3 regions of the Megasphaera vaginalis (ex Srinivasan et al. 2021) genome follow, and region 1 is predicted to be linked to each of the others. Evidence: riboswitches for the same ligand, from Rfam matches in the RefSeq annotation. Region 1 holds a riboswitch; each other region holds the start of a gene.
The links. Region 1 has a riboswitch for ZMP and ZTP ahead of HMPREF1250_RS02300 (phosphoribosylaminoimidazolecarboxamide formyltransferase). Riboswitches for the same ligand answer to the same signal wherever they lie in the genome.

Region 1 (4,728 bases):
TTCGTACGTTGCAAGTATACAGGAAAGGGAAAGGGGTGTCAAGTATTTTTACTTGTCACCTCTTTCGGTCTGCCATCCTTTAATGATGGAATAAACGGAGTCCTGTCATCGCCATGGCCATATTATATTTATCGCACGTTTCAATGACATTGTCGTCGCGAATGGAGCCGCCTGCCTGTGCAATATATTCGACGCCGCTGCGATGGGCGCGTTCAATATTGTCACCAAAGGGGAAAAAGGCATCGCTGCCGAGAGCCACGCCGCGAAGTTGTGCGACCCACTCTTTCTTTTCCCGCCCGGTCAAAGGCTCCGGCTTTTTTGTAAAGAACTGCTGCCACACACCGTCGGCAAGGACGTCTTCCCAATCATCGGAGATATAAACGTCTATCGTATTGTCACGATCAGGGCGACGGATATCATCCCTGAAAGGTAACGCCAACACCTTCGGGTTCTGCCGGAGCCACCAGACATCGGCCTTATTCCCTGCCAGGCGCGTACAGTGGACGCGCGACTGCTGTCCGGCACCGACGCCGATCGTCATGCCGTCTTTAACATAGCAAACCGAATTTGACTGCGTATATTTCAAGGTAATCAGCGCCACGAGCAAATCACGCTGCGCGCTTTCGGGAATCTCTTTGTTGCGCGTCGGCCGAACGGCAAAAAGATCCTTTGTAATGACCGCGTTATTGCGGTCCTGCTCAAAGGTAACGCCGAAGACCTCTTTATGCTCCGGCACTGCAGGCACATAAGCGGCGTCGATCTTCAATACGCAATACGAGCCTTGCCGTTTTTCCTTCAAAATTTTCAACGCTTCTTCCGTATATCCCGGTGCGATAACGCCGTCTGAAACTTCCCGTTTCAGCAGCGTCGCCGTCGCGGCGTCGCACGTATCGGAAAGGGCGACGAAATCGCCGTACGAACTCATGCGATCAGCGCCACGGGCACAGGCATAGGCTCCGGCCAACGGCGACAGTTCCAAATCGTCAACGTAATATATCTTTTTCAAGGTATCGCTCATTTCAACAGCCACGGCAGCGCCTGCCGGACTGACATGCTTGAACGAGGCCGCAGCCGGCAGTCCTGTCGCTGCTTTCAGTTCTTTAACTAATTGGTAGCTGTTCAGCGCATCGAGCAAATTGATATAGCCGGGACGGCCGTTCATAACTTCAAGCGGCAAGTCGCCGCCGTTTTTCATATACACTCTCGTCGCCTTCTGATTGGGATTGCATCCGTATTTCAATTGCAGTTCTTTCATCGTCATTTCCTCCTGGGAATAAAAAAAACACCGACACTCCCGGACTCATTTGCCCAGACGGTCGGCTTTTTATCGATCATGCTCCCTGTGGTCAGCCCACTTCCGTCAGTCACATGATTCCTTTTTCATTATACAAACTGGCTCGCAGCCTTGTCAACAGACGGATTTTACTCGACGACATCACGAACGGTAATCTTCAGAATGTCGACGGACATGCCTGTCGTATACTCGATGTCGTCCTGCAGCGAACAGCGGATCCGCTGCATCAGCGTCTTAATATGGACGCCGTACCGGACGGTAACGCCCAAAACGACGGCCAGTCCGTTGCTGCCCGGCACATAATTCTTCGCCACCTTGACGCGGTTTACCTTGACGATACCGTCGATCCCGGCCAAACAATGACGGATCAGAGCGAAAAAGACGTCATCAGAAAAGATGAGCTTACCGTAATAACTGAAGATCGGTCTGACAACGGACTGTTCGAAATCAGGTCCTTTTTTGCCGCTCCGGTTGTGGAGAAACGAACGGATCGGATCGAGGAGATAGCCGTGAAAATGGGATTTCAATTCCATTGTCGGCACGGGAATGATATGTTTTCCCTCCGCTTTGCGGATGGCTCTGGCTTTGGCGATCTCGGCGGCGCAGGAAACCTCTTCAATCCGGATATACGCATCGACAGGCGGCAAATACAAGGCTTCGCGGATGCGCTGCACCATGTGCTTCGATGTCCCCAGGATCAACAGTTTTTCCGGCTTTACCCGGCTCAGCGCCTCGCGGACGGCTGCGGCGTGAGACGGCTCAAGAAAGATGGCGCAGCGAACGGCGCGCATGCGATTGGTCTCATCTTTTGCGGAACAGCCGGCAATAATGCGGTTCTGATAGATGAGAAGACCGTCGTCAATGATGCTGTCAATATGATTGTCATAAGCGACAACCAGCGCATGGTGGCTTTTGCCGGTGCCGCTGGGGCCGATAAATCCGATAATTTTCATTTTCTCATCCTTTATAAGAAAGGAGCGGCTGCAACGGCGCCGCATCAAAGGAAAAAACGCCGAGACCGTCAGGGTAGCGGCCGATCGTGCCGTGGTAATCGGAACCGCCGCTGACCAGCCAATCCTTTTCCCGCGCAATGCCGAGAAATTCGTCATACCGGCCCCGATTCTTCGGATGATATACCTCTATGCCGTCGAAGGGATGCTGCAAGACCTGCGGCAAGGCCGCTTTAAGCAGCGACGGGTGCGCTAAAAAGGACAGGCCGCCGGCACGGTGAATGAGTTCAATGCAGGCGTCGATATCGTAACGATCATAGGGAACGTAAGCCGGGCCGTTACGGGAAAGGATCCTTTCAAAGACCGCAGAAACTGATGAAAAATAGCCTTTTTCCACCAACATAGCCGCAATATGCGGTCTGCCGACAGTACCGCCGCGCCGCAGTATATCATTGACAACGGTGAGATCAAGCGCATAGCCGAGAGCCGTGCATTTCTCAACGATCTTTCTTGCCCGTACTGCGCGCCGCTCCTTGAAATCGCGGCAATAGTCCTGCAACTCTTCGTTCGCCGGATCCAGATGATAGCCGAGAATATGGACATCTTCATCGGCGCAGTCACTGCTCATTTCAATGGCGCTGATAATCTTTACACCATCATGCAGCCTGTGCGTACCGTCATATGCCGCCATCGTATCGTGGTCGGAAATAGCGATGACGTCAAGCTTTGCCGCCGCAGCCATTGCCGTCAGTTCCGCCGGCGTGTGGAGACCGTCGGAACAAGTTGTGTGCATGTGCAGATCCGCCTTCATCATCGTCCGCCTCGCAAAAATTCCAGAATCGTCTTGACCCCTACGCCGGTAGCGCCGCTGAAACCGCTTTCATCCTTTTTTTCACTAAAAGCGGTTCCGGCAATGTCGAGATGAATCCAGGCCGTTTCAGGCTTCACGAATTGCTTGATGAATTGCGCCGCCACGATAGCACCGGCGCCGGATCCGGTCGAACCGACATTTTTCAAGTCGGCAACAGTGCTTTTCAACTCCTCTTCGTATTCCCTGTCCAACGGCAGCTGCCAGACCTTTTCATGAGCCCTGCCGGCGGCAGCAAAGAATCGGTTCATCCACTCCTGATCATTGCCGAACATGCCGGAACGAATCGTCCCCAAGGCGGTAACACAAGCTCCTGTCAGCGTCGCCAAGTCGATGATCCTTGTCGCGCCCTTCTCCTGCGCATACGTAACGGCATCGGCGAGGATAAGGCGGCCTTCGGCATCGGTATTCTTAATTTCCACCGTATGACCGTCATACATCGTAATCACATCGTCAACGCGGTAAGACATGCTGGACGGAACGTTTTCCGCCAAAGGCATGACAGCAACGACATTGATCGGATATTTCAGCAACATCAGCGCCCGCATAACTCCCAGCGCGGCGGCGGCGCCGGCCATGTCGTCTTTCATGAATTCCAGCGCGGCGTGACTTTTTAAGGACAAGCCGCCGCTGTCATAAATAATCCCTTTGCCGACAACGGCTACCGTCTCTCTGCTGTCCGGATCGCCTTTGTAAGACAGCGTCAACAGCTGCGGCGGGTTCATGCTGCCTTTACCGACGGCAACAATTCCTCCCATATTCCGCTTTTCCAGATTCCATTTATTCATGACCTCGACTTCCATGTTGTCGCCTTTGCAAATAGTTGCCGCCAAGTCGCAGAACCGGCGCGGCGTCAAGTCGTTGGAAGGCGTGTTCACCAGATCACGGGCCAGATACACGCCTTCATAGATGGAAGAATATACATAGCAAAGCGTATTGAAATCCTTTATTTTCAGGCTGGACGTAATCAGGTTGATATTTTTTATCGACTCTTCCTCCGCCTCTCGTTTATAGCGATTGAACGCATAATTACGATACAGCAGTCCGTCGATCAAAGATACCATATCCATTTCCAAGGTATCGATGAATACGGCCAACTCCGTAACGCCTTCCGACATGGCAGCGGCAGTGATGCGTTTGGCAGCCAAAAAATCTTCGTGCATGCTGTAACGGAGCGGCTTATTTTCCAGTCCGACGAGAAAATACGTACGCACCCTGTCTTCATACAGACAGTGAAAGGTATGTATCGACCGATAATGCAGCAATTCCGGCCTGTTGTTCACATAGGCTCGAAGAAGCTCCCCTTCTTCTTTTGACAAATGGGATAACGCGCGCAAACGCTTATCAATGCCGAGAGCAATCGCATCCGGATTGCCGCTGCCGTTACATGTAATCATGATACTGCTTCCTCCGTGAGATAAATTCAGATATTCTTTTTAAATTATACTGTTATCGACGCTCATAAATCAAGAACCTGAGCCTTTTCCGAAGCCAGAAGCGATTCTGCGGCGGCAATATTGTCTCTGACGACGCGACAGCAGCGCCGAAATTCTTTTTCTTCTTCCGCCGTCAGCGCATAGTCCATTACCTTCTCCACGCCGGCGGCACCGATGACG
Region 2 (4,728 bases), on a different contig from region 1:
CCTTGCCGTATGTTCGGTGCGGCGGCGCCTTCATTGCGCTGAAAGGAGCTCGTTATGAAGAAGAACTTGCGGAAGCGGCAAAGGCGCTGACCGTTCTCGGCGGCGCCGCCGCCGTGGTCAGGGCAGTCTCTCTTTACGGAATCAGTGACAAGCGGGCGGTGTTTTATATCCGCAAAGAAAAGGAAAGTCCGAAAAAATATCCCCGTAAGCCCAAAATGGCGAACAAAAATCCGTTGTAATCATATAGGAAGGAATGTGAAGAAAATGTTTTTGAAAAAAAGAATGTTCACGTTATCCGTAATTTGCCTTACTGTCTCTTCTCTTACGGCTGTTGCGGCGATGCCGGAAAGGCCAGAAATCCGTGCGGCTGCCGCTTATGTCACAGATTGTGATACAGGTGCGGCCCTTTATGCCAAAAATGCCGATGCCCAAGTATCCCCCGGCGGTACAACCATGATGATGACGGCCATTTTGGGCCTTGAACTGGGACAGGGAAAGATGGACCGGAACGTAACGATCGCCCCTGAATCGACGCAACTTGACAGCGACGTAGCCGTACTGGGCCTTCGCGCCGACAGAACGGCTACGCTCGGCAATGCGCTGGCCGGAATGATGACGTACAGCGGCTGTGATGCTGCCATGGACATTGCCGCTACCGTGGCGTCGTCGCAGCGTGATTTCGTTGATAAAATGAATGATAAAGCGCTGGCTATCGGCGCCGTGCACACGCATTTTACCAATCCCTCCGGATTGCCGGAAAGCGGTCATTATTCGACTGCCGCCGATTTGGCGAAAATTGCCGCATACGGAATGAAAAACAGCGATTTTCGTACGTTGGTGAGCCGTTCATCATATGAAATGACCTATTCCGACGGCGATACGGAGACGCTGACGTCGCTCAACGAATTACTTGCCGGCCAATACGAGGGTGCTAACGGCGTGCGTACAGGAAGTACCGATAATGGTGGTCCCTGTCTGATTGCTTCGGCAACGCGGGAAGGGAAGACGCTCGTCGCCGCTGTAATGAATTCTTCTGATCGTTTCGGCGATGCCGCGGCGTTATTGGATTATGGCTTTGCCGTTTTGAAAGAAAAAGGAGCATCTGGAAGCGATTTCGCTACGGCGACGGCGGGAAAGAGCGATGAAAATCCGTACGTTCTCCGCGATGCGCCGGCAGGGCAGACATTGAGTCAACTTGCGGCGGAACAGGCTGCAGCGGCGCAGCATACGCAACAGTCGGCGTTATAGCATGAAAAACACAACAAGTGTTATAAAACAGCCGCCATTACCGATTTTACATCGGTAATGGCGGCTGTTTGTCGTCAAACAAGTGCGATCAAACGAGGGCGAAAAGATCGTTCAATCCTTCAGCCAGTGTCGGATGAGTAAAAATAAAGTCACGAATAACCGTATACTTGATATTTTGTGTCATCGCTAAGCGGATGATGTTGATCAATTCATGTGAATCGGCACAGAAGAGCTGCGCACCGAGAATCAGATCCGTTTCCGGATCCACTAAGGCTTTCAGCAAGCCGTCGGCCTGTCTCAAAACCTTTGCTTTGGGAATAGCCGCTGCAGGCATGGAAACGACGGTATAGGCAAGTCCTTGACGCTTGGCTTCGGCTTCACTCAGGCCGACGCGGGAGAATGTGGGGTTAATGAAGACGGAGTAGGCGAACGCGCCGCGATTGTCGACAGTTCGGACTTTTTGGCCGTATATATCGTCCCAAATAATGCGGCTGTCATCAAGTGACATGTACGTAAATTGCAATTTGTTGCAGACGTCACCTGCCGCCCAAACTGATGGCGCTGTTGTGCGCAGATGATCGTCGACAACGATCATTCCGCCGTCGTCGGTGCGGATCCCGGCTTTGGACAGCTGCAGTTCCGTCGTATCGACGCGGCGGCCGGTAGCGACGAGAACGGCGTCTCCCGCCAGCGTATGCATCTGTCCGCCCTTTTCATATAGGGTCGTGCCGTCGTTTATTTCCGTCACGTTAACGCCGGTTTCGACACGGATTCCCTGTCCGGTCAGGACTGCGAGAATGGCTTGCGCCATATCACTGTCTTCACGACCGAGAAATACGTCGGCGTCTTGCAGAATAGTCACTTCACTGCCGTATTCGGCAAACATGGAAGCAAATTCGAGACCGATATAACCGCCGCCGATGATCGTCAGCTTTTCAGGCAAGACGTCAAGATCCATGATGGTTTCACTGACATAGACGAAGGCGTTATCTTTTATGCCTTTGATCGGGGGAATAAAGGGGCCGGCGCCCGTATTGATGCAGGTACCGCCGTACATATGTGAGCTTTTTTCAATGAGGGCAACCTTTTCTCCTTTAGCTGCCAACTTTCCTGCCAATGTTTTGCCGGCTTTACCGAAGCCGATGATAAGTGTATTATACATCATGATTCGCTCCTTTTTATCAATAAATAATTATTATTTATTATATCTTATCATAAGAGTTGACAAAGTATATGTCACTGCCTATAATAAAAGAACAACAAAACCGATATGGAACTGACGGATAGTGGAATTAACCACATGAACCGTATCGCATAAAGTATGAGCCGACCGTCTGGGCAGAGATATGAATGTATACTTTGGCCGGAAAGGGTCGGTATTTTTTATATCTCTTTTTACGTTTTCGTACGAGAGAGGGGTATTGTATGAAGAGAAATCGGTGGCTTATCGCTTTATCCGCTATGGGACTTCACATTTGTATCGGCAGTGTATATGCGTGGAGTGTGCTGACCAAACCGATCATGCAGAGCATGGGATTTACGTTGAAAGAAACGACGTGGACATTTTCTCTGGCTATTTTGTTCTTGGGCCTTTCAGCCGGCTGTCTGGGCGCTTTCGTTCAGAAGATCGGGCCCCGCAAATCAGGACTTTTGGCGGCATTCTTTTTTTGCGGCGGTATGTTCGGCACGGCGTTGGCATTACATTTGCACAGTCTGCCGCTGCTTTACCTGGCCTATGGCGTTATCGGCGGTATCGGCCTCGGTACGGGGTATATAACGCCGGTGTCGACGTTGGTCAAATGGTTTCCGCATAATCGCGGTTTTGCCACGGGTCTGGTTATTATGGGATTCGGGTTTGCCAGCATGATTGCCGGACCGGTGATGCAACTTCTTGTTGAATCTTTCGGGCTGGTGACGAACTTCGTTATTCTCGGCGGCGTTTATTTTATCGTCATGACGGCATCGTCCCTTTATCTGGCGCCGCCTGCAGCCGGTGATATCGTACCTCGGGATAAAGTGCTGGAAGAAAGCGGCAGGAAACGGCCTGTCTATGCGGCGGCACTACCGCAGTTCACCGTCAAAAAAGCGATGAAAACATGGCAGCTTTACACGATTTGGTTCCTCTTCTTCACCAACATTACCTGTGGTATTGCCCTGCTTGCCGTTGCGTCGCCAATGGCGCAGGAAGTCGTCCATATGACACCGCTGGCGGCAGCGTCCATGGTCGGGATCATCGGCTTCATGAACGGCGCCGGCCGCATTGCGTGGGCGACGGTTTCCGACTATATCGGGCGAGCCAATACGTATCTGTTGTTCTTTGCCTTGGAAGTGGCAGCCTTTTATAAGCTTTCAACCGTTACTAATTCCTTCAGTTTTCAGATCCTCGTACTCCTGATCATAACCTGTTATGGCGGCGGCTTTTCCTGTATGCCGGCCTATCTCAGCGATCTCTTCGGCACCTTGGAACTGAGCGCTATTCACGGCCGGGTCCTGACGGCTTGGGGCGCTGCCGGAGTTGCCGGGCCCCTGCTTCTTTCCTGGATCAGAGAAACGACCAACAGCTACGCCGTAACCTTGCAGTTCTTTTCCGGCTGCCTTGTCGTCGTTTTTTTAGTCATGGCTTATCTTAAATACAAGACACGTCACGGCATCATCGGTACGGAAACGGCATGGACGGAACAGGAAGTAAAGCATGCCTGAATAAAAACGGAATAGGCGCGTTGTTGAGGTATCGTGGACCGTCGGTCTGCGGTACCTCTTTTTGAAGACTGCAGCCTGTCTTTACATACGGTCGTGGCGCGGCTTTAAAAGAATGCGTGAAGGCTGAACTTTTCGACAAAAAGATTCGCCGATTGACGGCGTCAATATTTTTTGAGGCCGTTAATCGCATTTCCACAGGCCGCAGAGAGTAGGAAAAACAGAGACGGCGTTCTGCTGTCATCGTTGCAGACGATGGAAAAGCGGGCGTCTTTTCGCGGGCCTTTTTGTACGGCGCCGCAGGTTGAACTGATTGTCCATGCAAAGAGAGCCCCTGCCGATTGGCAGGGACTCTCTTTATTTAACCTGGAGGCTATCACGTTTTGCCGGAATTGCACGTTGTTAGGGGATGAATGGGTCTTGCTCGACCTTTATTGTGCGGCTTCCTGCATGGAATCGATAATAGCCTGGGCCGTGTTAACGACTTCGATTTTCTTGTCCGCCTTTAACGTCGAGGCCATGGAGATGCGTTCGTTGAGAACGGTCATGTTTTTCAGATTGTCGTCAATGAATTGCTGCATCAAATCACCGGATTTGACGGCCCAAGAGCCGTTTTCCAAGATGGCGACAGTCCGTTTTTGCAAATTAAGGGCTTTCATGTGTTCCAGATAATCGAGCATGACCGGATAGATGCCCAAATTGTAAGTGACGGAGGCCAGTACGATGTGGGAATACTTGAAGGTTTCGGAAATCAACGTGGAGACGTGTGTCGTGGAAACGTCA
Region 3 (4,728 bases), on a different contig from region 1:
TAAAACCCGGCATTACACTATTTTGAATCATTTTGTTAATTATTATCAATAATCATAGGAATTATCGTTTTATTGCATTTACCTCATATTTATGGTATAATACAAACAATAATGACTATTATCAAAAAAAGATCTTATTAAAAGAGGTGTGTATCTATGGATTCATTTGACAACATTGCGCAATATCCCATTTATTTCGCCCCGGGCTGTAAACTGCTTCAGTTGGAACCGGAGATGGTTTCCAAAGTATACGATTACCTGCATCAGCTTTTCGGCAATATTAATCTGTATACTCGCTGCTGCGGCCTTGACGATTCCCGTCAGCAAGACGAAGAAGCGGTTTTCATCACGCTCTGCGATTCCTGTTTCAAAGTCTACGGCGAAACGTACGCAAATCTCCACATGCGCGATTTCTGGGACGTTTATGATGAATACAAGGATATTTATCCGTTGTATGATGAAGCGGCCGTTCGTAAAGCGCTCAATGAAACAATGACCGGCGTTTATCCGAAGGAAGGCATCAAAGCTTGGTTCAATAAATTCAATAATAACTGATTATATTTCGACGTATGATAAAAAACGGACTGCCGGCGGCGGTCCGTTTTTTTATCTTTTTCGTCATTGCCTTTCCCGGTAAACACGTTCAATTTCCGCTTCCAACAACGCTGCCTTTCGTTCCGTCTCTTCCATAAGCTGACAGGTTTTCCGCACAAAATCTTCATCGTCAATGGATTTCAAATTAATGCGGACGCTGTAAAAGGCCGAACGCATGGCGGCCCGCGCATTCATGGCGCCGATAACGCCATCCGTAATGACCCAGACATTGCCGTATCGCACAACCTGCACCGCCAAGGACAGTAAATCATACACACTGACGCCTAATGCCAAGGGAACTTCCGCAGCGTGGCGAAAGGCAGCCTGTACCCGTTCCGACCGGGATATCTCTGCCTTATTGATGCGCAGGGCCGTCAAAACGGCGGCAAACGCTTCGCCGTCCGCATCAATGGCGGCTATGTATTGCCGCCTCAAGGAGGCAGCCTCCGCCGCTGTCGCCGTCAACAGCGGCGCAACCTTTTCACAGCCTTTTTTATGAACAGTCAAATTGGCTACCATTTCCAAAAGCGCCGCTGCTGAAGCCGCCGTTAAAGCGGCAATGCCGCCGCCGCCCGGAACCGGCTCCGCCGAGGACGCCGCTGCCAAAAACTCTTCGATTACCGCTTTGCCAAAAGGCCTCTTACGATCAGAACAATCCTGTAATAACACCGTTTTCATCAATATCCATCCGATTCGCCGCCGGCACCTTCGGTAAGCCCGGCATAGTCATAATATTTCCCGTTTCACAAACAATAAACCCTGCGCCCGTGCAGACGCGCACATCTTTGACCGTAACGGTAAATCCTGTCGGCGCGCCAAGCAGATCGGCATTATCCGATAAGGAATACTGCGTTTTCGCTACACAGACAGGCATTTTGTCCAGCCCCAGTCTTTCCAATTCTTCCACTTGTTTCTTCGCTCTGCTTTCAAAGATGACGCCGTCACCGCCATAAATTTCCCTGACGATCGTTTCCAATTTTTTGGCAATAGATTCCGTTGCTTCATAAAGCGGTTTATACGGTTTCTTCGGTGCCGCCATGAGCGCCAGTACCTTTTCACCCATATCCAGTCCGCCGGCGCCGCCTTGCGCCCAGCAATCGCCCAAACTGACATCAACGCCGTAAGCGCGGCAAAGATCGGTCAATTTTTCAATTTCCGCCGGCGTATCGGTCAGGAAGCGGTTGATGCTGACCAGAACGGGAACATCAAATTTACGCATATTTTCAATATGCTTGGCCAGATTGGCAAACCCTTTTTCCAGAGCGACCACATCTTCCACTTGCAAATCGCTTTTTTTCACACCGCCATGCATTTTCAAAGCCCGAATTGTTGCTACGAGCACGACGGCATCCGGTTTAATACCGGCAAACCGGCATTTAATGTCCATAAATTTTTCGCCGCCCAGATCGGCGCCGAAACCGGCTTCGGTAACCGTGATTTCCCCCATCTTCATGGCCAGTTTCGTCGCTACGACGGAATTGCAGCCGTGCGCAATATTGGCAAAAGGACCGCCATGAACCAGCGCCGGTGTGTTTTCCGTCGTCTGCACGAGATTGGGCTTGATGGCGTCTTTCATCAAAACAGCCATGGCGCCGGCAACACCGAGATCGCCGGCCCGAACAGGCTGCCCGTCCAAATCGTAGGCGACGATAATATTCGCCATGCGCCGCTTCAGATCCATCAGATCTTCCGCCAGGCAAAGGACGGCCATAATTTCCGAAGCGACGGTAATCATGAAGTGGTCTTCTCTGGGAAAGCCGCAAACGGTTCCCCCCATAGCGACGACAACATTACGCAGCGCGCGATCATTCATATCCATGACGCGTTTCCAGACGACCCGGCGGATATCAATGCGCAGGGAGTTTCCCTGATGGACGTGATTATCAATAGCTGCTGCAAGCAGGTTATTGGCCGTTGTAATGGCATGCATATCGCCGGTAAAGTGGAGATTGATATCCTCCATCGGCAATACTTGCGAATAGCCGCCGCCGGCGGCGCCGCCCTTAATCCCGAAAACGGGGCCGAGAGACGGCTCGCGCATGGCGACGATCGTCTTATGTCCCATGCGATTCAGCGCCTGCGCCAGGCCGATCGTCGTCATCGACTTTCCTTCACCGGCCGGTGTCGGATTGATTGCCGTTACCAAGACCAATTTACCGTCCCGGTTTTTGGACAGGCGTCGAATCGCGTCAAAGGATATCTTTGCCTTGTATTTACCGTATAATTCCAAATCATCTGCCGTCAAGCCCACTTTTTCCGCAATGCTCGTAATCGGTTCCAACGTTGTCCGTTGCGCGATTTGAATATCACTCAATACTTTTTCCATCGTCATCGTCAGCTCCTCGATAGTAGCAAAAAAAATACCGACATTCCGGAATCTCTGCCCAGACGGTCGGCTCGCATCGATCATGCTCCCTGTGGTCAACCCACTTCCGTCAGTCACATGATCTATGCATTTATTATACAAAACGGCATCTGTCTTTGTCAATCAGCCGTCCCTGCAAGGCCCCTGTCCGCTTATTCAATAAGCACCGTTTGTACAGCTGAAAGCGCAACTGTTCCGCCGATACGAAGCGACTGCAATTCCCCGTCATCGACTTTGGCAGCAATCGCAATTGCGCCGCCCGGCTGGCGCAATGTACAAGCTACATTCCGTCTCCCGACACAGGCCAACGCCGCCGCTGCCGCTGCCGATCCGCTGCCGCAACTTCGTTCCCAGTAACGTGTATCCGTTTCCGCCACATAGACGGCAGGAACCATGGTCAGCGCCTGCGTATCGACAATGATTAGCCCGTATGCCGCATAGGCGTCAGTAGAGACATATTCGCGCAGCGCCTGCCAATAAATTTCCTTATCGACATTATCGCCGGTTTGTACGAAATAAACGAAATGCACGATTCCCGGCAACGTCACCTTGAAAAACCGGTACGGTAAATCATTGACGGGAATCAGCACGGCTTCCACCGACTCCGGCAGAGGCATATCAATGACGGCTTGAAAAACATCCCCTTTACGCTCAACGGCAACACCTAACGGCACAGTGCAACCCGAACAGGATACACGATACATTCCCTTGTCCTCTCTCGTCAAGGACAGGGCATAAGCGGCGGCACTGCGCGAAGCGTTACCGCAAAACTCGCCGCCCATCATATCAATGCGAAGAGCAGTGCCGTCTGCCGGATCCATGGTCAGATAAGCAACCTGTTCCGCTTCAAGTGCTTCGGAGACGAGCAACTTGGCGGCTACAACACTATGATCAGCCCGATCGATTCGATCCAAGACAAGAACAGTCGTGTTCCCGCTGGGATCTGCCATTACATAATGAATAGTTTGCATCACTTTTCTCCTTTCTTTTTTATTATACCATATCCCGTCACCGCCAAAATAAAAAGGACCCGCAAAATTTGCGGGTCCTTCTGCCAAGACTTACAGAACCAACGTCGGCGCTGCATACGTACGGCCGAGCAATTCCTGATTCAGCGCGTACAGCCCCTTCGGATCGGAACCGAAAAGTTCGTATTTTTTGATCAGTCCGTCGGCATTCTTTTCTTCCTCTCCCTGCTCTTTGACGAACCAGTCGAAGCATTGCATCGTACGATAATCGTGAACCTCGTCGGCAGCTCTGTAAATTTCATTGATCAGATGCGTGACATATTGTTCATGGGCATAAGCGGCCTTCATCGGATCGATGATATCGTTACAGGCCAAAGACGGTTTTTCAATCGCCTCAAACGTCACGGATTCACCGTTATTATGCAGATATGTACGCATCAGCATCGCATGATCGTGTTCTTCCTGCGCCTGCACATCGTACCAATGAGCAAACCCGTCGAGTCCTTTATCGTAATAAAAGTTGGCGAATGCCAAATACAGGTACGAAGAATAAAATTCCTGATTGATCTGTTTGTTAATAAGCTCTTTTACTTTGTTATCCAACATGCTGCGTTCCTCCTTGTCTATTCGCGGACCAGGGCTATTCCTAAAAATAGTCATCAACGCAATCTCTATAAGATTTATACATAGTAAACCACGTTTAAAATAAATTACAATGATTATTAACAAATAAATTGCTTTTTAAATAAAACTGCCGCCTCTCTTCTATAGAGCTGGCGGCAGTAATACGTTATTTTTTGA

Region 2: it holds a riboswitch for ZMP and ZTP, as region 1 does, so the genes downstream of both, HMPREF1250_RS07320 (OFA family MFS transporter) here and HMPREF1250_RS02300 (phosphoribosylaminoimidazolecarboxamide formyltransferase) in region 1, are expected to answer to the same signal.
Region 3: it holds a riboswitch for ZMP and ZTP, as region 1 does, so the genes downstream of both, HMPREF1250_RS09460 (formate--tetrahydrofolate ligase) here and HMPREF1250_RS02300 (phosphoribosylaminoimidazolecarboxamide formyltransferase) in region 1, are expected to answer to the same signal.

Annotation. Positions count from the first base shown of each region.
Region 1 is NZ_AWXA01000008.1:79,568-84,295, forward strand. Features, by position in the region: gene HMPREF1250_RS02300 (phosphoribosylaminoimidazolecarboxamide formyltransferase) at 80-1,255, opposite strand; ZMP/ZTP riboswitch at 1,300-1,378, opposite strand; gene HMPREF1250_RS02305 (Asp23/Gls24 family envelope stress response protein) at 1,423-2,247, opposite strand; gene HMPREF1250_RS02310 (PHP domain-containing protein) at 2,252-3,058, opposite strand; gene HMPREF1250_RS02315 (leucyl aminopeptidase family protein) at 3,055-4,509, opposite strand; gene HMPREF1250_RS02320 (lactate/malate family dehydrogenase) at 4,572-4,728, opposite strand, start outside.
Region 2 is NZ_AWXA01000041.1:109,524-114,251, forward strand. Features, by position in the region: gene rsmG (16S rRNA (guanine(527)-N(7))-methyltransferase RsmG) at 1-239, shown strand, start outside; gene HMPREF1250_RS07310 (D-alanyl-D-alanine carboxypeptidase family protein) at 265-1,248, shown strand; gene HMPREF1250_RS07315 (FAD-dependent oxidoreductase) at 1,337-2,413, opposite strand; ZMP/ZTP riboswitch at 2,511-2,595, shown strand; gene HMPREF1250_RS07320 (OFA family MFS transporter) at 2,674-3,948, shown strand; gene HMPREF1250_RS07325 (FprA family A-type flavoprotein) at 4,377-4,728, opposite strand, start outside.
Region 3 is NZ_AWXA01000053.1:59,614-64,341, reverse strand. Features, by position in the region: gene HMPREF1250_RS09470 (hypothetical protein) at 157-555, shown strand; gene HMPREF1250_RS09465 (cyclodeaminase/cyclohydrolase family protein) at 619-1,272, opposite strand; gene HMPREF1250_RS09460 (formate--tetrahydrofolate ligase) at 1,241-2,920, opposite strand; ZMP/ZTP riboswitch at 2,970-3,047, opposite strand; gene HMPREF1250_RS09455 (hypothetical protein) at 3,112-3,930, opposite strand; gene HMPREF1250_RS09450 (ferritin) at 4,021-4,533, opposite strand; gene aspS (aspartate--tRNA ligase) at 4,718-4,728, opposite strand, start outside.